Regions from separate parts of the Mesorhizobium sp. RCAM 06353 genome, predicted to be linked through region 2. Evidence: predicted binding sites of a transcription regulator. Region 2 holds the regulator's gene; each other region holds the start of a gene.
The links. The regulator PhoB, encoded in region 2, activates phosphate uptake and scavenging genes when phosphate is short. The targets are predictions, from matches to a motif close to TGTCATNNANCTGTCAT.

Region 1 (7,740 bases), 1.3 Mb from region 2:
CAGCGAGGCATCGGCATTGGCTTTGTTGATCAGGAGCACAGGTGCGGGCACGTTGGCGGGCAGTTCCTTGCCCTTGGCGGCCAACGCACAGGCTTCGACGCCCATGGCGCCGACGACATAGGGATATTGCGCCACGGTGGCCGTGAGTTCGCCTGCCGCGATCGACTTCAGCGCGTCGACAATGCCGTCGAGGCCGATCACCTTGACGTCCTTGCCAGAGGTCTGCACGGCGCGTTCGACGCCGAGCGCCATGATGTCGTTGGCGGCGAAGAAGCCGGCGAGATCGGGATGGGCGGCGAGGATGTCGGTGGCGGCGGTCAATGCCTTCTCACGATCCCAGTCGGCGCTGACCATCACCACCACTTCGAGCTTGCCTTCGACGGCCTGTTTGAAGCCCTTGATGCGGGCATTGGAGCCGACATCGCCGACGATGCCGGCGATCAGCGCGACCTTGCCGCCCTTCGGCACCAGCTTCAGCATTTCCTCGCCGGCCAGCGCGCCGGCGGCGACATTGTCGGTGCCGATATAGGTGGAGACGGCAAAGCCCGCGGCCTTGGCCTGTTCGGCGTCGATGGTCGAGTCGATGTTGACGATCGGCTTCTTCTTCTGGGCGACCGGCACCAGTGCCTGGACGAGATTGGAGACGCTGATCGGATTGACCAGATAGCAATCGAAGTCCTGCATGGCCATGGCGGTCAGGCGGTCGGCCTGGCCGGTGGCGTCGCCCATATTGGCGGCGGCCTGGACGCTGACATTGACGCCGTTTGCCTTGCCCTGTTCCTCGATGCCTTTCTGCATGGTCTGGAAGAAGGGGTTGTCGAGGCCCTTGACGATGGCCGCGATCTTCGCCGCGTCCTCGGCATGGGCCGAGACGATGGTTGCCAGCAGGCCCGCGCCAAGCAGGCCTGTGCCGAGCTTTAAGCCATTAAATACGCTCATGGTTTTCCTCCTCCTTATTGTTTGATGTGCCGTTGCATCAGTTTCGGTGTTCGGCGAACGAAATGGCCGACAGCACGCAAGCGACCCCATCGCTTGGTGTCACGAACCGCCGACACGTTGCTGCCAGCCGCTGGATATGCGGCTCGCGGCCCCGGTGCGGGCGCTCCTTCGTGTCAGGCATTGCTCCTCCCAGAGCGCCGGCTGATGCCTTGCCGGCGTTTGCGCATGTTTCAGAAAAATTTGACACGCGTCAAGATTTAAAATGGTGCGAAGTGATTTTCACCGCTCCGCCGCACGACATCACCGGCATGTCGGCCGGTGCCAGTGGCACATCCGTTCCATGGCCACAAAAAAAGCACCATCCGTTGCAACTTTCGGCGGGCCGTTGGCGTTACGGGGTTCTCAGGGGGGAACACGAGGTTTGCAGTGGACCGCTTTGAGATCCTGAACGAGCCGCCGGGCACGTATTCCATTTTCGACACGGAATTACCCGCAATGGGCGGAGGCAGGACATTCATCGGGCTCTACCGGCACCAAGTGGCGCTGGCTCGGTTTGCAGCCATGGAAGCGAGCGGCAAGCCGTGGGCGCTGCCGCCGCTGTCATCGCTGAGCAACTGTCAGACAAATAATACAGATCCGACGCACCAAAACGGCTTGCAAGCGTAAGCTATGGCTCGCAGAAGTTGCGCAAAAAGCATACCGTTGGAGAAAACTTAGATCGTCATGCAGCATGAAGGGGGAATCATGTCTGACCAGAATGCTCTGATCCAAGCGGCCATCGGACGGCTGCTTTCCGAGAAAACCGGAATGGCGGTCATTTCCATGAGAGAGAGTATTACCGAGTTGCTGGCCATAACCGGTGCGACGCTGGCCGTCGAAACCCTGCAGGACCTGCTGCTGGAAATGGCCGAAGTGCGCGGCATGATGGTCGCGCTCGACGTTTAGAGCAGCTCACCGTTTCACGGAAACGGCAAACTGATCCAATTCTTTTTTGACGCAACCGCAGTGGGAAAACCGTTACAAACTTTTCCTGGAATTGCTCAAGTTCTATCTCCTTGTTTTGACGCAATTCTCCAGGGAAAGCGCTACGCGCTTTCGCGGCAGGCAGCCGGTAGCCGTTCAGCCACGGCCGGGGCAAGGCGTTCTACTTTCCCTGCCAGGCTCAGCGTACCATCGCCGTAGATCATGCGACCGGCGCGGAAGGTGGCACGCACACGTGGCACCGGTTGGCGGTCCGCCACCACAAGATCAGCCAGGAGCCCGGTCTCGATGGCGCCGCGATCGGTGAGCCCCAGGGCGTGGGCCGGGTTGGCGCTTGTGAGCGCCGCCGCCGCCACCAGGCCATCGCCCCGCAGTTCCGCCAGGCCAAGCACGGCCGGCAGGATCGAGGCCGGGTGGTAGTCGCTTGCCAGCATGTCGAGCAGCCCGGCCTCGTAGGCCTGGCGGGCGGAAAGATTGCCGGAATAGGATTCGCCGCGCAGCGCGTTGGGCGCGCCCATGGCGGTGTGCATGCCGAGCCTGCGGGCTTCCTGCGCCGCTTCCAGGGTCACCGGGAATTCTGAGAGCGCGGCACCCAGGCCGTGGACCAGTTCGACCTTTTCCAGCGTGTCGTCGTCATGCGAGGCAAGCACGATGCCGGCGGCTTGCGCACGCGCCGACAGATCCTGCAGAGCGTTCAACACATCACCCTGGCCGTTACGGCCGGCCATGCGCTTGCCGACGACCTCGGATGCGTCCGCGACCGACATGCCGCGCTCCTTGGCGATGCGGGCGATGTAGAGTTCGACGTCGCGATACTGTCCCTGGCCGGGCGTGTGATCCATCAGCGAGATCAAATGCAGCCTGCCGGCATCCATCAGCTTCTGCAGCTTGGGAATCGCCGGCGTGAAGGTCACTTCGAAGCGGGCATGGATGCGGTGGTCGACCAAAAGGGCGTCTTTCATGCCGGCAATGGTGTCGATGATCGCAGTCGTATGATCTTCCGAGCGCAGCACGCCGCTGGTGACGCTGGCGCCGATGAAGGAAAGCGCGGCATAGGCGGTGGTGACGCCGCAGGAGGCGAGCTTCTTGTCGAGTTCGGCAATGCCGATCGGCATCGGCACGTGCACGCCGATGCGCGGCTCGACCTCCCTCTCCACCATGTCGCCATGCATGTCGATGAAGCCGGGCAGCAGCAGACGGCCGCCGCCTTCGATATCGGCGTGCTCGACAGGCTTGTCGCGGATTTCGGCGATGCGGCCGTTCTCGATTCTGATCGCGCCGTTCGGGATGACGCGGTCGCGCAGGACAATTTCGAATTCACTCAGCCACATGTGGATTCTTTCGAAGGAAAATGCGGTTTCAAGATGGATTTCGCGATCGACATGGCCGGCGACATCGTCGGGGGATGGAAGACTGGGTCATGACTATGATGCGCCGGCTTGCCGCCGCCTCGATCATGATCTGCCCAAGACATTGCGATGTTTTCTAGTTCACTCGAATGCCGGTTTCCATTTGATTTTTATGACATTTTCATGAAAGCAGACCCTCCCGCAGCGCTTGGCTCAGCCGGTACGGGATCGTTCCGACAGCCATTCGGCGGTCTGCTGGCTGGCCTGTTCGGCGGAAAGCTCGAGGCTCAGCCCCTGCAGCAGGCCGTGCAGGAAAATCCCGGAAAAGCAGTCGCCGGCGCCGATCGTGTCGGGCACGGAAACCTGTTTCAACGGCTTGACCTGGTTCAGCACCTTGCCGTCATAGAGGGAGATCGGGCGCGTTCCATCGGTCAGCACCAGTGTCTTCAGGCGAGGCCCGGCGATCCCCTTTGCCCGCTCCCAGATCGCTCGCGTGTCCTCGCCGGGAAAGTCGGCGCGCGATCCGATGACGATGTCGGCCGGGCGCGGCGAGGCGCTGCGCAACGGAAATTGCGAAATGACAAGCGGGATCGTTCGCAGCGAGGCGATGAGGCCGGCATCGAGCACCAGGGCGTTGAGATAGGCGGCGTCGCCGCTGACAGGCTCCGGTGCGGTGAAGGGCGGGCGCATCTGGCCGCCGGGGTTCAAAATGGTGCGCTCGCCATTCGGCTCGAGCAGGATTTCGGTGAACCGGGTTTCGCCGGCCCAGATGGTGACGTAGCCGGTATCGATGCCGCTCGCCTGCAATATGGCGAGCGCTGCCCGGCCATGGTCGTCGTCCATCAGATTGCTGATCAGCCGGACATGGTTGCCGAGCCTGGCCAGCTGGGTGCCGGTGTGGAAGCCGCCGCCGCCGAGCCTGACGGTGCGGTTGGAATAGACAATGCGTGCGCCCGAGGCGAGGGGCGAGGACAGCGACCAGACCTGGTCGTAATTGACATGGCCGACAACGATGACTGTGCTCATGGTCCCTGCTTTTTCGCGCGGCGCATCGACGATGAAGCGCTGCGCGAGCAGGCATAGCACTATGACAGGCACCAGGGACAGCAGGCTGGCGGCCATAGGGGCGCCAGCGGGTGCGCTGTTCTCGATCGACAATACGAGCCAGTTGCTCGGCGTTCTGGCGCAGGCGGCGACCGCCAAGGATTGAACAGCCACTTTACCCGCCCAAAATAAAATCGGCGCAGCGGTCGGCGATCATGATCACCGGGGCGTTGGTGTTGCCGCTGATCAGGCGCGGCATGATCGAGGCGTCGCAGATGCGCAGGCGCGGGACGCCGCGCACGCGCAGTTGAGGATCGACCACCGCATCGTCGTCGCTGCCCATCCGGCAGGTGCCGCACGGGTGATAGACGGTCTTGGCGTGCTCGAGGATGTGGTCAGTAATCGCCTGGTCTGAAAGGTCGGCGGCCTCGCCGGGCGACAGTTCCTCGGACACCACGGCCCGCAGCGCCGGCTGACGCAGGATATTGCGGGCGATCTTCATGCCGGCGAGCAGCAGAGCCAGATCGTCCGGGTCGGACAGGAAGCCGGTGGTGAAGCGGATCGGGTCGGCCGCGTCGCGTGAGCGCAGGCCGACCGTGCCGCGCGATTTCGGCCGGAGCACACAAGGGTTGAGCTCCATGCCGTGGCGCTCGATCGAGCCGTGCTCGGCGCTTGCGATCATCACCGGCAGGACGTGGAACTGGATATCGGGCCTTCCGTCGCCATCGGTGTCGAAGAAACCGCCGCTCTCGACGACGTTGGAGGTGAGCAGGCCGTTGCGGAACATCAGATATTGCAGGCCGTGGCGCAGTGCCTTGAGGCCGCGATCTTGCCCCAGCAGCGAGATCGGCTGCCGCGTCAGCGCATAGACGGGGGCGGCGACATGGTCCTGCAGGTCGCGGCCGACTGATGGCATGTCGCGGATGACGGGAATGCCGAGTTCAGTCAGGTGCTCGGCTGGCCCTAGGCCCGACAGCATCATCAGTTTTGGGGTCGCCAGCGCGCCAGCGGTGAGGATCACTTCGGCCTTTGCCGTCGCCGCATGGCTTTGGCCGTCCGAGGTGGTGTAGGCGAGGCCGCTCGCCGCACCGTTTTCCAGGGTCACGCCGGTGACCAGCGCATCGGTGATCACGGTGAGGTTGGCATTGCCGGCTAGCGGCCGCAGGAACACCTTTGCCGCCGACTGTCTTTCCCCATTCGCCGTGGTCGTCTGGTAGAAGCCGACGCCTTCCTGCGCGGCGCCGTTGAAGTCGTCATTGTAGCGGTAGCCGGCCTGCTGCGCGGCTTGCACATAGGCCAATGACAGCGGGTGGCGATGGCGGGGATCGGAGACCGGCAGCGGTCCCTCGGTGCCGTGGCGTTCGCCGGCCAGGCGCTCATTTCGCTCCAGCCGCCGGAACACCGGCAGCACCTCGTCCCAGCCCCAGCCGGGGCAGCCAAGGTCGCGCCAGCCATCATAATCCTGTGGCTGGCCCCTGACATAGAGCATGGCGTTGATCGAGGAGCCGCCGCCCAGCGTGCGGCCTTGCGGCACCGGCAGCCGGCGGCCGCCGACGCTCGGCTCAGGCTCGGATTCGTAGATCCAGCTGCGCGCCGTGCCGATCACCTTGGCGAAGGTGGCGGGCATGTCGATCAGCCTGGTGTTGTCGGCCGGGCCGGCCTCGACCACCAGCACGCGCTTGCCGGCATTGATCAGCCGGTTGGCCAGTGTGCAGCCGGCGGAACCGGCGCCGGCGATGATATAGTCGTACTCAGCGCTCATCGTGTCAGGCATAGCGCATGATGACGGTCTTGGTCTCGAGATAGCCGTCGATCGCGGCGCGGCCATGTTCGCGACCGATGCCGGATTGCTTGAAGCCCCCGAACGGTGCCGCGGGGTCGAGCGTGTTGTGCGAATTGACCCACACCGTGCCGGCCTTGAGGCCGTGGATGGCGGTCATCGCCTTGCCCATATCTCGCGTCCAGATCGAGGCGGACAGACCATAGCGCGTGTCGTTGGCGATGCGGATCGCCTCGTCGAGATCGGCGACCGGCATTGCCGCCACCACCGGGCCGAACACCTCCTCGCGCACGATCTCCATGTCGGGGCGGACATTGTGCAGGATGGTCGGCGCCACATAGTGGCCTCTGGCCGGCACCGGCCGGGCGCCGCTGAGCCGTTCGCCGCCGGCCGCCAGACTGCGCTCGACGAAACCTTCGACGCTTCTGCGGTGCTTGGCCGAGACCAGCGGGTTGATCTGCGCTTCGGCGTCGCGGCCGGCGCCCAGCGTCATGCCGTCGGCGATCTCGGCCAGCCGCGAAAGTGTGCGGTCATAGATCGACTTCTCGATCAGCAGCCGCGAGGTCGAGGTGCAGACCTGGCCCTGGTTGAAGAACATGCCAAGCCCGGCAATCAGCGGCTCGATGCCTTCCTCCATGTCGGCGAGCAGGATCATCGGCGATTTCGAGCCAAGCTCCAGCGTGAAGCGGGCGACACGGTCGACCGCCGCATGGCCGACGCGCTTGCCGACCTCGGTCGAGCCGGTGAAGGTCAATTTGTCGATGCCGGGGTGGCGGATCAGCGCTTCGCCGGTGACTGACCCGCTGCCGGTGACGATGTTGACGACGCCCGGCGGGAAGCCAACGGCCTCGATCAGCTCGGCGAGCCTGAGCAGGCCGAGCGGCGTTTCCTGCGGCGGCTTCAAAACCACGGTGCAGCCGCAGGCCAGCGCCGGCGCGATCTTCCACATGCCGATCAGCAGCGGAAAATTCCACGGCACGATGGCGCCGACGACGCCGACCGGCTCCATCACCGTCATCGCCTGGTGCTTGGCGCCCGTCGGCACGGGGATGGAGACCTGGAAGGTCGAGCCCTCGATCTTGGTGGCCCAGCCGGCATAGTAGCGCAGCCAGTCGACGGTGCCGCCGGCGCTCAGCATGCGGGCGACGCCGAGCGATTTGCCGTTCTCGATGCTCTCGATCTCGGCGAGCAGGTCGGCGTCGGCCTCGACGGCGTCGGCGAGTTTCAGCATCAGGTTCTGGCGGTCAACCGGCCGCATCGAGGCCCAGGGGCCTTCGAGAGCGGCACGCGCGGCGCGCACCGCCTGGTCGACCAATTCGGGGCCGCTTTCGGGGACATGGGCGACGATCTCGCCGGAGGCGGAATCGTCGACGGCGAGGCCTTCACCGGCAAGACCATCGACGAAGCGGCCATTGATGAAGGGCCGGTGCGAACGCGCCAGGAAGGCGTCGGCGGCAGTGCTGATCGGCGGCACAATTCTCTCGTTCACGCCATCCTCCTCGATGTTGATGAACACAGTGCAGGGAGGGTTATGGAGCGCATCGACCGGCTTCAAGCCAAAGGCAGCACGAGTGCGCGCTCAGTCAAAACAAAGTTCCCGCTCGGACAAGACGCCTCGCGATCGGCTGGCCAAGATCAGGATCGCAT
Region 2 (7,740 bases):
GTATTTGACCGTGTCGCTGGCAGCGTTCGAGGGGCCGGAGGAACCGCGGCGACCGGGAGGATGTGGGAAAACATGTCGGTCGGAATCCGCCACGACGATCTGCGCCGGCGCAACCGCGCCATGGTGATTGCGGCCGTGCGCCGGGCCGGTCGGCCGTCGCGCACCGAGATTGCCGCGACCACCGGCCTCAGCCACTCGACCATATCGGCGATCTCTTCCGACCTGATCGGCGAAGGCATCCTGGCCGAAGGCAAGCCGAGCGAGGCCGGCGCGCTCAAACGCGGCCGGCCGCAGGTCGGCCTCGGCCTGAACCCCGAGGCCGCGGCTGTCATGACCGTGGTGCTGTCGCTGAATTTCCTCTCCGTCGCCGTCATCGACTATGCCGGCCAGGTCGTATCGGAAGAACAGCGCCGGCTGGACACGCTGACCATGTCGCGCGAAGCGCTGATCGGCGAATGCGTCGCCATCGTGCGGCGGCGCCTCGAGGATCCCGATATCGACGTGCGCAGCGTCGCCCGCATCGCGCTGGCGATCCAGGGCATCACCGACACCGCGGCCCGGGCGATGCTCTGGTCGCCGATCACGCCGCAGACCAACATCGCCTTCGCCGACATACTCGAGGCCGAGTTCGGCATCCCCGCCACCATGGAAAACGACTGCAACATGATGGCGGTGGCGCTGCGCTGGCGCGATCCCGAGCGCTACCGCGACGACTTCATCGCCATCCTTCTGTCGCACGGCATCGGCATGGGCCTGGTGCTGAAGGGCGAGCTGTTCACCGGCACCCATTCCTCGGGCGGCGAGTTCGGCCACATGATCCATCGGCCCGGCGGCGCGCTCTGCCGCTGCGGACGCCGCGGCTGCGTCGAGGCCTATGCCGGCAACTACGCCATCTGGCGTAACGCCAGGCAACTCAGTGAGGACACCGAGCCGGTCGCCGATGTCAGCGACGCGCAGATGCGGGCGCTCGCCGCCACGGCACGCGAACGAGACGGACCCGAGCGCGAAGCCTACCGCAAAGCCGGCGAGGCACTGGGCTACGGCCTCGGCAGCCTGTTCGCTCTGATCGATCCCGCACCCGTCGCCATGGTCGGCGTCAGCGCCGCCGCCTTCGACCTGATCGAGCCGGCATTGCGCGAGGCCATCGCCCAGACCGCCGGCGGCCAACACTCGAAATCGATTTCCTTCGACACCGAACCGAACGAACTTCCCCTCATCCGCGAAGGCTGCGCCATGCGCGCATTGACCTTCGTCGACCAGGAGATTTTCGCGCCAGGCGTGCAGGCGAAATCAGGCCTTGCCGCAAAGAAAAACGTAGCCTGAATCAGGTCGCGCTCAATCCTCGCGGATCGCGTAGCCCGCCCCACGAATGGTGCGGATAACGTCCGGCATGCGGCCATTGTTGACCGCCTTGCGCAGCCGGCCGACATGCACGTCCACCGTGCGCTCGTCGATATAGATCGTCTCGCCCCAGACATTGTCGAGCAGCTGGCTGCGCGAGAACACGCGGCCGGGATGGCGCATCATGAATTCAAGCAGGCGGAACTCGGTCGGGCCGAGCCGGATCTCGCTCTTCTTGCGATAGACCCGGTGCGATTCACGGTCGAGCACGATATCGCCGACCTTGAGCACGCTTGACAGAACTTCCGGCTTGGCGCGGCGCAGCAGCGCCTTGACGCGAGCCATGAATTCCGGCGTCGAGAACGGCTTGACCAGATAGTCGTCGGCGCCGGTCGAGAGCCCACGTACGCGGTCGCTTTCTTCGCCCCGCGCGGTCAGCATGATGATCGGCAGCCGCTCGGTCTCGGGCCGCATCCGCAGGCGCCGACAGAGTTCGATGCCGGACACCGCCGGCACCATCCAGTCGAGCACCAGAAGGTCGGGCACGTTCTCCTGCAGGCGGATTTCAGCCTCGTCGCCGCGCGGCACCACCTCCACCTGGTAGCCTTCGGATTCAAGATTGTAACGGAGCAGCACCCCCAGCGGCTCCTCATCCTCCACCACCATAATGCGTGGCGCGATCATTGATTGGTCACCTCTTGCGTCAGGCCGCGGGCGCCGACATCGCCGTCTCATCCTGCTTGGGACGATTGGCGGGCAACTGCGTGCCGGTCAGGACATAGTAGGCGTTTTCGGCGATGTTGGTCACGTGGTCGCCGATGCGTTCGAGATTCTTGGCGCAGAACAACAGATGCGTGCACGCCGTGATGTTGCGCGGATCTTCCATCATGTAAGTCAGCAGTTCGCGGAAGACGGAGGTGTATTTGACGTCGATGCGTTCGTCGTCGGCGCGCAGCTTCGCCAGTGCCGCGGCATCGCGCGCCGCATACTCTTCGATCACGCCCTGCACCTGGATCAGCACCAGCTGCGCCATGGCGTCGATGGAGTGCGACAGGTCGCGCGGCGTGGCGCTGAGACCGACGGTGCCGACGCGCTTGGCGATGTTCTTGGCAAGGTCGCCAATGCGCTCGAGGTCGCCGGCCATGCGGATCGAGCCGACGACATGGCGCAGATCATCGGCCATCGGCTGGCGCTTGGCGATCAGCGTGATGGCGCGGTCGTCGAGTTCGCGCTGGCGCGCGTCCATGATGGCATCGTCGGAGACCACACGCTGTGCCAGCGCGTTGTCGGAATTCAGCAGCGCCTTGGTGGCGCCGCCGACCATCGAGCCGGCGAGGTCGCCCATGTCGCTGATCAGCCTGCTGATCTGTCCGAGATCCTCATCGAAGGCTGCGACTGTGTGTTCGGCCATGATCCTGGTCCTCGTATGCGTGCGATCAGCCGAAGCGGCCGGTGATGTAGTCTTGCGTGCGCTTCTCGCGAGGCGACGTGAATATCTTCTCGGTTTTGTCGAACTCGACCAGTTCGCCCAGATACATGAAGGCGGTCTGCTTCGAGACGCGCGCCGCCTGCTGCATATTGTGGGTGACGATGACGATCGTGTAGTCGGCCTGCAGCTCGTCGATCAGCTCCTCGATCTTGGCGGTCGACAGCGGATCGAGCGCCGAGGCCGGCTCGTCGAGCAGGATGACTTCCGGCTTCACCGCCACCGTGCGGGCGATGCACAGCCGCTGCTGCTGGCCGCCTGACAGGCTGAGGCCGCTGGCATTGAGCTTGTCCTTGACCTCGTTCCACAGGGCTGCGCGCTTCAGCGCCTGCTCGACGCGGCCGTCCATCTCGGCCTTGCTGATCTTCTCATAGAGCCTGACGCCGAAGGCGATATTCTCATAGATCGACATCGGGAACGGCGTCGGCTTCTGGAACACCATGCCGATCTTGGTGCGCAGCAGGTTGAGATCCTGCGAACGGTCGAGAACGTTCTTGCCGTCGAGCAGCACCTGGCCCTCGGCGGTCTGCTTGGGATAGAGTTCATAGATGCGGTTGAAGACGCGCAGCAGCGTCGACTTTCCGCACCCCGACGGTCCGATGAAGGCGGTGACGCTGCGCTCGGGCAGCGACAGCGTGATATCCTTCAGCGCCTTCGACTGGCCATAATAGAAGTTGAGGTTCTTGACCTCGATCTTTACCTTGGCGGCTGCCTCGGCGGCGATCGTCATGTCTGGAGACAACATCTGGCTCATTTGTCCTCTCTGCGTCCGGTCAAGCTGCGCGCAAAGATGCTGAGCGCGAGAACCGTCAATGTGATGATGAGTGCACCAGTCCAGGCCAGTTGCTGCCATTCCTCGTAAGGGCTGAGAGCGAACTGGAAGATGGTCACAGGCAGGCTGGCCATTGGCGCGTTGAGATTGCTCGACCAGAACTGGTTGTTCAACGCCGTGAAAAGAAGGGGTGCCGTCTCGCCGGAGATGCGGGCGATGGCCAGCAATATGCCGGTGACAATGCCCGACAGCGCGGCGCGGTAGGCGACTGACTTGATGACCACCCAGCGCGGCGCGCCGATCGCGGTGCCGGCTTCGCGCAAGGCGTTGGGCACCAGGTTGAGCATGTCCTCGGTGGTGCGCACGACGACCGGGATGACCAGGATGGCAAGCGCGACGGCGCCGGCGATCGCCGAGAAATGCCCCATCGGCCGCACCATCAGCTCATAGACGAACAGGCCGATGATGATCGACGGCGCCGACAGAAGGATGTCGTTGATGAAGCGCACCACGGTGGTGAGTTTCGAGAAGCGGCCATATTCGGCCATGTATGTGCCGGCCAGAACACCGATCGGTGTGCCGACGATGATGCCGATGATGGTCATCACGATGCTGCCGTAGATGGCGTTGAGCAGACCGCCGGCATCTCCGGGCGGCGGCGTCATTTCCGTGAAGACCGCAAGATTGACACCGGAAAGGCCCTTGTAGAGCAGGGCGCCGAGGATGAGCGCCAGCCAGACAAGGCCGATTCCGGCGGCGACGACGCACAGCGTCATCATCACCCCATTCTTGCGCTTGCGGCTCTGGTGAAGCGACGTGGCTGTCGACATCGGTCAGGCTCCGGTGCGGGCGTCGATGCGCATCAGCATGTAGCGTGCGATGGCAAGGATCAGGAAAGTGATGACGAACAGGATCAGGCCGAGCGCCACCAGCGAAGAGGTGTAGAGATCGCCGACCGCTTCGGTGAATTCGTTGGCGATGGTGGCCGAGATCGTCGTTGCCGGCGCGAACAGCGAGGTCGAGATGCGGTGCGCGTTGCCGATGACGAAGGTCACCGCCATGGTTTCGCCGAGCGCGCGGCCGAGGCCGAGCATGACGCCGCCCATGATGCCGATGCGGGTGTAGGGAATGACGACGCGGCGGGTCACTTCCCAGGTGGTGCAACCAATGCCGTAGGCCGATTCCTTAAGCACCGGAGGCACCGTGTCGAAGACGTCCTTGGTGATCGAGGTGATGAAGGGCAGCACCATGATGGCAAGGATCATCGACGAGGTCAGCAGGCCGATACCATAGGGCGGGCCGGCAAACAGGCTGTTGAGGCCGGGAATGCCATGGAACACGCTGATGATGAAGGGCTGCACGGTCGTCTGCAGGAACGGTGCCAGGACGAACAGGCCCCAGATGCCGTAGATGATCGAAGGGATGCCGGCCAGCAGTTCCACCGCCATGCCGATCGGGCGCCGCAGCGGGCGCGGGCAAAGCTCGGTGAGGAAGATGGCGATGCCGATGCCGAGCGGCACGGCTATCAGGATGGCGATGGCCGAGGTGATGATGGTGCCGTAGATCGGCGCCAGAGCACCGAATTTCTCCGTCACCGGGTTCCAGCTTTCGCTGGTCAGGAAGGAAAAGCCGAAGGTGGAGAGGGCTTGCCAGGAGCCGGCAAACAGCGAGATCGCAACGCCGCCGAGCAGAACCAGCACCAGGATCGCGGCAGCGCGGGTCATTCCATGGAAGATCGAGTCGGTCAGCGCGAACCGTCGGACGGTGGCATCGCGCGAACTTCTAACGGCTGGCAAGGCTTCCTGGACAGCGCTCATGTCAAGCTCGGCTCTTTTGAATGGAAGGAAAAGGAGCGCCGCGAGCGCGGCGCTCCTTCAAGGGATGTTACTCGCCGACGTAGACGGGCTTGCCGTCGGCCTGGATGTCGGTCTTCCACGAAGCCTTGATCAGGTCGACGACGCTGTCGGGGATCGAGACATAGTCGAGCGCCTTGGCGGTTTCCTTGCCGTCCTTGTAGGCCCAGGCAAAGAACTTCAGGGCCTCGCCGGTGGCGGCGGCATCATCCGGAGCCTTGTGGATCAGGACCCAGGTCGAGGCTGCGATCGGCCAAGTGGCGTCGCCAGGCTCGTTGGTGATGATGACGTTGAAGTTCTTGGCCGTCTTGAAGTCGGCATTCGAAGCGGCAGCGCCGAAGGATTCGAGCGACGGCTCGACGACCTTGCCGGCTGCATTCAGCATCTTGGAGTAGGACAGGTTGTTCTGCTTGGCATAGGCGTACTCGACATAGCCGATGCCGCCATCCGTCTGCTTGACGGTGTTGGCAACGCCTTCGCTGCCCTTGGCGCCGACGCCCGTGGGCCATTCGACGGCGGTGTCGGAACCGACCTTGTCCTTCCAGTCGGGCGAGAGCTTCACCAGATAGTTGGTGAAATTGAAGGTGGTGCCCGAGCCGTCCGAACGATGCACGACGGCGATCGCGGTCGACGGCAGGGTGAGGGTGGGGTTCAGCGCCTTGATCGCGGCATCATCCCAGGTGGTGATGGCGCCGAGATAGATCTGGGCAATCGTCTTGCCGTCGAGGACGAGCTCGCCCGGCTTGACGCCGGTCAGGTTGACGATCGGCACGATGCCGCCCATCACCATCGGGAACTGCACGAGGCCGTTCTTTTCCAGATCGGCATCGGACATCGGCTTGTCGGTGGCGCCAAAAGTCACGGTCTTGGCGATGACCTGCTTGATGCCGCCGCCCGAACCGATCGACTGGTAGTTGAGGCCGATGCCGGTGTCTTTCTTGTAGGTGTCGGCCCACTTGGCGAACACCGGATAGATGAAGGTCGAACCGGCGCCGGAAAGATCAGCTGCCATGGCTGCGGAAAGGGTGAAAGTAGACGCTGTAGCCATTGCAATCGCAACGGCCGCCGAGCGGATGAAATGTCTCATGTGGCCTGCTCCTGTTCGGAAGATGGTCTCTCGGCGCCATTCCTAACCAGCGCCCGCTGAGGCCAATAGCCCTCGATTATAACAGTCGCATGACAGTTTCGTGTCAGCCCGGTAACGCGTTGCCGGCACTGGAAAAGGCAGTGGCGTCGGGCGATCGTCGCCTGATCCGAGTTTGCCTCCGGAATCAGGGGCTTGAGCCATCCACCGGCTCGAGCCGCCGTCGGATTCGACGGGGCTTTCTCAGGTGAAGAAAATCCGGACGGGAGTGCGTTGCTCAAGACCAGAGCGTGTCATGGCCGGGCCATCGCCAAAAACAGGTCCGTTGGGGTAGGTTGACGCTGTTCCATACTGGCGGTCGCTGCTCCCGCCCGTAACTGCAAGGGCGGAATTCGATTTTGCCATTCTCCCGGCTGGGCGCCGCCTTTGATATGGTGCGATCGCACCATAGGCATTGCACGCAGGGGTAGCAGCGAATCGGCGATTGATTCCCTCGCTTGCCTCTTCGGATCCCTGAAAGCGCGCGGCGGGATGCTATCCCGCGTTGCGCTGGACCTGGCTGCCGGCGCCGATCCAGCGCTCGACCTTCTCCAGCAGGGCCCTGGGGCTGATCGGCTTGGGCAGATAGTCGTCCATGCCCGCCTCCAGGCAGCGTTCGCGGTCGCCCTTGAGCGCATGCGCAGTGACGCCGACGATCGGCACATGCGTGCCGGTTTCCTCTTCCAGCCGGCGGATCGCGGCGGTCGCCTCGAGCCCACTCATCTCCGGCATCGAGACGTCCATCAGGATCATGCACGGATTGAGCTTGCCGAAGGCGTCGAGCGCCTTGCGGCCATTGCCGACGATCTCGAAGCCGTAGCCGGTCTCGCCGAGGATCTGGGTGAAGACCATCTGGTTCACCTCATTGTCCTCGGCAACGAGGATATCCAGCCTGTGTCCGCCATCGCCGGTGGCAGGCAGCCTCGGGCGAACCGGCGGCGGCTGCAATTGCGCGCGTTGTTCGGACGGCGCCAGCGGTGGCCGCTGGGGGGCAGCGAGCGCCTCGCCTGCGAGCGGCTGCGCGGGGTGGCCGTCCGTGGTGTGGCGATGGCGCTGGATGGTCGCCACCAGCGTTTCCAGAAGCACGGAGGAGCGCGCCGGCTTGATAAGTTGGGCATCGATGCCGAGATCGCGGTAGCTGGTGTTGGCGAGCGACTGGTCGACC
Region 3 (7,740 bases), 2.0 Mb from region 2:
CTTGGCCAGGCCCGGCAGCGTGACCTGATAGACCAGGAACATGGTGTCGACATTGGCGCCGTCGTCGGCCTTGTAGGGCGCACCGACCTGGAAACCGTCCTGGGCGAGGAAGTCGTTGTCATTGGCGACGAACAGGAAGTAGTCGTCGGGCAGCTTCGGGTCGAGCACGCTGGCCAGCGACATCGCTTCCCATTTCTCGGACAGGTTGTTGTGATCGTTCGGCGCGCCATTGTGCAGGCCGAAGCGATTAAGCTGCGCATTGTCGTTGATGTCGATGAAGGGTGTCAGCTTGGCCGGCGTCACCGACGGATCGAGCACGCCCTTGGGGGCGACCGGCTTGTCGGCGGCATCGAAGGCGCCGCCGGCAATGTCGGTGGCGGTCGAAACGTCGACGACGAAGATCTGGCGCAGAAGCGAGGTGTCGCCCTTCACCCCCTGGCCGTTGCCGCTGTCGCGCGCCAGCATCAGGAAGGACGTGTCCGACAGCGCCACGATCTCGCTTTGCGCGGCGATCTTGGTCTTGCCCTTGGCATCCTTGAACACCGGCAGCGGCACGACATATTCATGCGCCAGCTTGAGATGGGCGAGGTCGGAGGCGTCGTATACCAGGGCGCGTGTGTTCTGCCGGGTCGAGCCCGAATCGCCGCCATCCTGCCGGGTCGCCGACTGCAGCACGGCGATCAGGAACTTGCCGTCCGGCGTCATCGCCATGCCTTCGAGGCCCTGGTTGTTCTGGCGGCCGGTATCGGGATCCTTCGGATCGGGCTCGGCAGCACCTGGACCGGGATTGTCCGAGGAGAAATTCGGCACGCCCTTGCGTGTCGGCACGAGGGCCGCCGGCGGCTGGGTCGCCGACAGCAGGCGACCTTGTGCCGAGAACCGGTAGATGTTGGGGCCATATTCGTCGGAGATGAACATCGAGCCGTCGGGCAGCCGCACGATCGCCTCGTTGTCGAGGGCGAGCTTGCCATTGGTCGCGGCGGGCAGCATCGGCATGTCGCCGGCGGCGGCGCGCACATCCGACAGCGGATCGAGGCCGGTGGCATCAGTGCCCTTGTCGTCGGTCAAAAGCATGGTGTCGGCAAGCGTCGCCTTGACTGCAGTCTGCTCCTGGCCAGCGGCGCCTGGTGCCGCCGGGGTGAATTCGATGCCGATGGTGTTGAGGCGCGGCCGGTAATCGGTGGTGCCGGCGACATTGTAGCCGCGATCCGGCAGCAGCCAGAGCGACCCCTTGTAGGTGCCCGCATCATGCGTCCAGGCAGCTGTATCGATCGCCATGCCGGAACCCGAGCCGAACGTCTCGCCGAACTTGTCGCGCTGGGCGGCCGGGATGCGGCCGACGCCGACCAGGCCCTTGTTGATGAGGACGGTCGCGGTGCTGTCGGCGAGCGCCGGCGTCAAGGCGGTGAACAGGGCCAGCGCGACGCCGAGCGAAGCGGTTCGGTAAAGCTGTTTCATGGATATCCTCTTGTGACGGATGTGCCGGAGCGGCCGAAGAACGAAAAGCTGAAAGAGGCGGCACATCGATGATGCCGCGCGCCGCCCCCAAAAAGCGGTCTACGGCGCGAACATGATGCTTGCGTGACAGCGCGGTATGCGTGCTCGCCGGCCTGTTCGCAGGCCGATGAAAACGCGCACTGGGGCGAAAGAATTGATGGTCCCTCGCGCATGCGTTTGGGTGTCCAAACCCCGCACTAGACACTTATGTCCAGTACGTATATGGTGCGGCTTCTGACAGACCGGGAGGGAAGCCTTGAAGTCGCACTACCGCGCAGTGGTTATCGGGGGTGGGGTGGTCGGCGCCTCGGTGCTCTACCACCTGACGCGGTTCGGCTGGTCTGACGTGGCGCTGATCGAGCGCGCCGAACTGACCGCCGGTTCGACCTGGCATGCGGCGGCCGGATTCCATGCGCTCAACGCCGATCCCAATGTCGCGGCGCTGCAGGACTACACCATCAATCTATACCGCGAGATCGAGGCCGAATCCGGCCAGAATATCGGCCTGCACATGACCGGCGGCGTCAACATCGCCAGCGACCCCCAACGCTGGGAGTGGCTGAAATCGGCCTGGGCGGTGTTCCAGTCGGTCGGCATCGAGACAGCGCGGCTGGTGACGCCCGACGAGATCAAGGCGATCTGCCCGATCGTCGACGTCACGGGTGTGCTGGGCGGCCTGCACGATTCCAACGAAGGCCATCTCGACCCCTACGGCACCACGCATGCCTATGCGGGCGCCGCGAAGAAGCGCGGCGCCGACATCATCCTGCGCAATCGTGTCGTCGAGCTGAAGGCGCGCGCCGACGGCCACTGGGACGTCGTCACCGAGCAGGGCACCATCGTTGCCGAGCATGTCGTCAATGCCGGCGGCTTGTGGGCAAAGCAGCTCGGCCGCATGGCCGGCGTCGACCTGCCGGTGACGCCGATGGAGCACCACTATTTCATCACCGAGGACATTCCGGAGATCGCGGCGCTGGATCGGGAGATCGGCATCGCCGTCGATCTCGACGGTTTTTCCTACCTGCGGCAAGAGCGCAAGGGCGTGCTGCTCGGCGTCTACGAGCAGAACCCCAAGCATTGGAACATGGATGGCGCGCCATGGGACTACGGCATCGAGCTGATCCCGGAAGACATCGACCGCATCAGCCCGGAACTCGCCAAGGCGCATGAGCGCTTTCCGTGCCTGGCGACGGCCGGCATCCGCAAATGGGTCAACGGTGCCTTCACCTTTACCCCCGACGGCAATCCGATCGTCGGACCGGTGCGCGGCCTGAAAAACTACTGGGTCGCCTGCGGCGTCATGGCCGGCTTCAGCCAAGGCGGCGGCGTCGGCAAATCGCTGGCCGAATGGATGATTTACGGCGAGCCGCAAGCCGACATCTTCGGCATGGACATTGCCCGCTATGGCGTCTTCGCCGCCAACCGGGAATACCTCAAACAGACGACGCGCCAGTTCTACTCGCGCCGTTTCGTCATGACCTTTCCCAATGAGCGGCTGCCGGCTGGCCGGCCTTTGAAACGCCCCGGCGCCTATGATGGCATGAGTGCGGCGGGCTGCGAATGGACTGCGTCGTGGGGGCTGGAAATCCCGGCCTATTTCGCGCCGATGGGGTTTCGTGAGAACACCACGCTCAAGCGCTCCAACGCCTTCGATATCGTCGGCGACGAGGCGTTGCAGGCCCGTCATGCTGCCGGCCTCGTCGATATCTCGGCCTATGCGCGCTATGCGGTGTCGGGGCCAAGCGCCCAGGCATGGCTCGACTGGCTACTCGCCTGCAGGCTGCCGAAAGCCGGGCAGGCGCGGCTTGCGCCGATGCTCGGGCCGGATGGGCGGTTGAAGGGCGACCTCACCGTGATCAACTGGGGCAGCAGTGACTATTGGCTGATGGGCTCCTACTATCTCAGGGAATTCCACATGCGCTGGTTCGAGAGCCACGCGGCGGAAGGTGTTGCCGTCACTGACATTTCCGATGCGATGAGCGGCTTCCTGCTGACCGGGCCGAACGCGCGCAAGATCCTCGAAGGCACAACGCATCAGGACGTCTCCGCCGCGGCGCTGCCGTTCATGGCTTGCAGCGCGTTCGATATCGGAATGGTGCAGGCCCGTGTGGCACGGCTGTCCATCGCCGGTGAGCTCGGCTTCGAGATCAGTTGCCCGGTGGCCATGCACGCCACACTGCGCGACACGCTGCTTGCCGCCGGCGAGGATCTTGGTCTCGCCGAGATCGGCTACTACGCGCTCAATGCGCTCAGGCTGGAGAAGAGCTTCGGCATCTGGTCGCGCGAATTCACGCAGGGCTACACGCCCCGCCAGACCGGCCTCGACCGCTTCATCGCCTTCGACAAGGGCGATTTCGTCGGCCGCGAGGCGGCGCTGAAGGAGCGCAACGCCGGCACCGCGCAGCGGATGGTGACATTGGAGATCGATGCGCTCGACGCCGATGCCAGCGGCTTCGAGCCGGTCTGGCACGACGGCCGCCGCGTCGGCTTCGTCACCTCGGGCGGTTTTGGCTACACGATCGGCAAGAGCGTCGCGCTGGCGTTGGTGGACGACGATTTTGCCGAGGAGGGGACGGTGCTTTCGGTGCACATTGTCGGCGTCGAGCGGCCGGCACGGATCATCGCGGCCTCGCCCTACGATCCCTCGGGCAAGGCGATGCGGCAATGAGGAGGATTTTCGATGGTCGATGACGCGGCACGAGACAGCAGGCGCGAACGCCGGCGCGGACGCACGGGCGAGGCGGGCAGCGAAAGCAGTCGCCGGCCCAATTACCGGTCGCTGAAGAACCCGTTCCTGCCGCAGCCGATCTTTTCGGACGACCAGGTGGCTTCTATCCACGACACGGCGCTGCGCGTGCTGGAGGAGCTCGGCATCAAGGTGCTGCTGCCGCAGGCGCGGGAGATTTTTGCCCGCGCCGGTGCGCTTGTGGACCCGGACACCGACATGGTGCGCATCGGCCGCGACATGGTGGTGGCGGCGTTGGCCTCGGCGCCGAAGTCGATCCATGCGCAAGCCGGCGACCGGTCCCGCGACCTGACGCTGGAACTCGGGTCGATGACTTTCCTGGCTGGATGTGGCGCACCGAATGTCACCGATCTCGAACGCGGACGGCGGCCCGGCACGCTGGCCGATTTCGAGGACCTGCTGCGGCTGGTGCAGCATTTCGACGTGCTGCATATGCTTGGCCCCTGCATCGAGCCGCAAGATGTCGACAACCGCCTTCGCCACTATGCCGTCAACCGCGCGCAGCTGACGCTGTCCGACAAGTTTCCGTTCGTCTTCGCGCGCGGCACGCCGCAGGTCGAGGACGGTTTTGAGATGATCCGGCTGGCCCGCGGCCTGTCGCAGGACGAATTCCTGGCGAACGCGCATTGCTACACCGTCATCAACACCAACTCGCCACGCCAGCTCGACATTCCGATGGCGCAAGGCATCATCGATTTCGCCAGAGCGGGGCAGGTCTCCGTCATCACGCCGTTCTGTCTAGCGGGCGCGATGGCGCCGATCACGGTCGCCGGCGCGCTGGCGCTGCAGCATGCCGAGGCGCTGGCGGGGCTGACGCTGGCGCAGCTCGTGCGGCCCGGCGCACCGGTCGTCTACGGCTCTTTCTCCTCCAATGTCGACATGAAATCGGGGGCGCCGGCCTTCGGCACGCCGGAGCATGTCAAGGCGACATTGGGCGCCGGCCAGCTGGCGCGCTTCACCGGACTGCCCTGGCGGTCCGGCGGCGGCAGCGCGGCCAACATCTCGGACGCGCAGGCAGCGCACGAAACGCAATTCGCGCTGTGGGGCTCGGTGCTGGCCGGCGCGACGATGTGCATCCATGCCGCCGGCTGGCTGGAAGGCGGCTTGAGCGTCTCCTTCGAGAAGATGATCACCGACATCGAGGCGCTGCAGACGGTCGCGGAACTCTGTGCCGCGACGCCCGGCGACGACGATTCGATCGGCTTCGAGGCGATCGCCGAAGTGCAGCCGGGTGGCCATTTCTTCTCGGCCGGCCACACCATGTCGCGCTACCGCACCGCCTTCTACGAACCGCTGGTCGCCGACTGGTCGAACTTCGGCAACTGGACGCAAAGCGGATCGAAGACGGCGAGCGAACGCGCCACCGGTGTCTGGCGGCGTGCGGTTGCCGATTTCGAGCCGCCGGCATCGGCTGTCGCCACGTCGGGCGTGCTCGACGAATTCATCGCGCGGCGCACCGAAGAGGGCGGAGCGGCACCGGTGTCGTGAGACAGGGGCGGGAAACGGCTGGCGCCGGCGCAACTTTCGCTGTGTGACCGGTGCCCTGCCATTGGCAATTGGCGCGTCCCGTGCAGAGATGAGCGATGCTCGAGGCGTTCATCGCAACGGTGATCTTCCTGTGCCTGGCGGCGTCGGCGTTCGCCAGCATGGCGATCTGGCCGAGATTGCCGGCCAGACATCGTGATGACGACACGAACACTGTGGTGCGGCACGCGGCCAATCTGTTCGGGGTCATGACCTCGCTGATGCTCGGCCTGATGATCAATTCGGCCAAGAACACCTTCGAATCGATCGATCACAACGTGCACGCCTATGCGACGGAGCTGATCCTGCTCGATAGGACATTGCGCCTGTATGGCCCGGAAACCGACGCGGTGCGCCAGCCGCTGGTCGCCTATGTCCAGAGGGTGGTGACCACCTCGTCACAGAACAGCGAAACGACCATCGCCGCCAACCAGCTGTCCGAACATCTGCTGACGGAGATCGGTTCACGGCTGAATGCGCTGACGCCGGCCGACGCTGTACGTGGTTCGCTCCTGCAGGATGGACGCCAGCGCCTGCAGAAAGTGCTGGAATTGCGCTGGATCCTCGTCGAGCAGTCGGAGGGTGCTATCCCCTGGCCGCTGATCGCGATGCTGGTGACGTGGCTGGCACTGATCTTTGCCAGTTTCGGGTTCAGGGCGCCGAAGAATGCGATCACGCTAGCGACCTTGGTGATTTCCGCCGCGCTGATCGCCGGGGCGCTCTATTTGATCCTCGATATGGATGTGCCGTTCGCCGGTCCGATCCAGATTTCGCCGGCGCCGCTGGAGCGAGCCTTGGCGGAATTGCAGCGATGATGCGGAACCGGCGGCTGCTCCGGGCATTCATGGGAATGGCTCACGGAGGACGACATGGGTTTCGACCAGTATCACGAACCGCCTGAAGAACTGTCGCAGAAGGTGCGGACCTTCGCCCGCATGATCACCTCGCTGATCGAGGAGGCGGAAGCGATCGGCTGGTACGAACAGCGCATCTCGGTGGAGAAGGATCCTCAGGCCCGCGCGATCATGAAGAACGCGCAAGGCGAGGAGTTCAAGCATTTCGGCATGGATCTGGAATTCCTGCTGCGCCAGAAGAAGGACTGGCGTGCGGAACTGAAGGAAATCCTGTTCACCACGGGCGACATCGTCAAGGCCGGCGAGCGGGGCGAGAAGAAGGTGGATTGAGCGCCTTAGAGCAATTCCAGGAAAAGTGTGAGCGGTTTTCTCGGGGCAAAGCGCATAGCGCTTTGCCCTTGGGAATTGCGTCAAAACAAAGAGTTAGAGCGGTTCGCCGTTTCCATGAAACGGTGAAACGCTCTAGCCGGCTCTCTCATCAATCGCTGTCGCGCGCGATTAGCTCCAGCGGCCAGACTTCGCGGATGATGCGCGGGCCTTCGGGGCCGGCGAAGGCCGGTAGCGAGGCCAGCAGCATTTCGGCCAGCCGCCGGCCCATCGGCTCCAGCGCCGGGCGGAAAGCGGTCAGCGCCGGGGAAAAATAGCGGCAAAGCGGCGTGTCGACGATGACGATCACTGCAATATCATGGCCGGGCCGGATGCCCATCTCGGCCAGCGCCTTGCAGCCGCCGAGCGCCATGGCGTCATTGTTGAAGATGATGGCGGTGGGCCGATCCTTGGAGAGCATTACGTCCGCCGTCACCTGATAGCCGCCGGCCTCGTTGATGAAGCCGTCGGCGATCAGGCCGGGGTCGACTTCAATGCCGTGCCGCTCCAGCGCTTTGCGATAGCCGTCCAGGAACAGGTAGCCGAAGTTGAGATCATGCGAAGGGCGGATGGCAGCGATGCGGCGATGGCCGCGCGCGACCAGCCGGTCGACGGCTTCATCACCCGCCCTCTCGAAATCGATATCGAGCGAAGGATAGGTGTCGCCGCCGGATTGACTTCGGCCAAGCGTTGCAAAAGGAAAGCCGGCCTTGCTGAGATAATCGATCCGATCGTCTTCCCGCCGTGTGTTGG

Region 1: the regulator PhoB is predicted to act here: its motif matches at 3,442-3,458, upstream of AC56QX_RS15235 (alpha-D-ribose 1-methylphosphonate 5-triphosphate diphosphatase).
Region 3: the regulator PhoB is predicted to act here: its motif matches at 1,571-1,587, upstream of AC56QX_RS18860 (esterase-like activity of phytase family protein).

Annotation. Positions count from the first base shown of each region.
Region 1 covers NZ_CM185031.1:3,198,364-3,206,103, forward strand. Annotated here, with positions in the region: gene AC56QX_RS15220 (sugar ABC transporter substrate-binding protein) at 1-939, opposite strand, end outside; gene AC56QX_RS15225 (hypothetical protein) at 1,366-1,605, shown strand; gene AC56QX_RS15230 (hypothetical protein) at 1,684-1,884, shown strand; gene AC56QX_RS15235 (alpha-D-ribose 1-methylphosphonate 5-triphosphate diphosphatase) at 2,025-3,251, opposite strand; gene AC56QX_RS15240 (PfkB family carbohydrate kinase) at 3,483-4,295, opposite strand; gene AC56QX_RS15245 (hypothetical protein) at 4,357-4,479, shown strand; gene AC56QX_RS15250 (GMC family oxidoreductase) at 4,489-6,075, opposite strand; gene AC56QX_RS15255 (aldehyde dehydrogenase family protein) at 6,080-7,582, opposite strand.
Region 2 covers NZ_CM185031.1:1,945,754-1,953,493, reverse strand. Annotated here, with positions in the region: gene AC56QX_RS09195 (ROK family protein) at 73-1,323, shown strand; gene phoB (phosphate regulon transcriptional regulator PhoB) at 1,336-2,025, opposite strand; gene phoU (phosphate signaling complex protein PhoU) at 2,045-2,752, opposite strand; gene pstB (phosphate ABC transporter ATP-binding protein PstB) at 2,778-3,581, opposite strand; gene pstA (phosphate ABC transporter permease PstA) at 3,578-4,429, opposite strand; gene pstC (phosphate ABC transporter permease subunit PstC) at 4,433-5,416, opposite strand; gene pstS (phosphate ABC transporter substrate-binding protein PstS) at 5,484-6,539, opposite strand; gene AC56QX_RS09160 (PAS domain-containing protein) at 7,071-7,740, opposite strand, start outside.
Region 3 covers NZ_CM185031.1:3,912,971-3,920,710, forward strand. Annotated here, with positions in the region: gene AC56QX_RS18860 (esterase-like activity of phytase family protein) at 1-1,458, opposite strand, end outside; gene AC56QX_RS18865 (GcvT family protein) at 1,754-4,165, shown strand; gene AC56QX_RS18870 (trimethylamine methyltransferase family protein) at 4,178-5,731, shown strand; gene AC56QX_RS18875 (bestrophin-like domain) at 5,827-6,582, shown strand; gene AC56QX_RS18880 (ferritin family protein) at 6,637-6,951, shown strand; gene AC56QX_RS18885 (LacI family DNA-binding transcriptional regulator) at 7,100-7,740, opposite strand, start outside.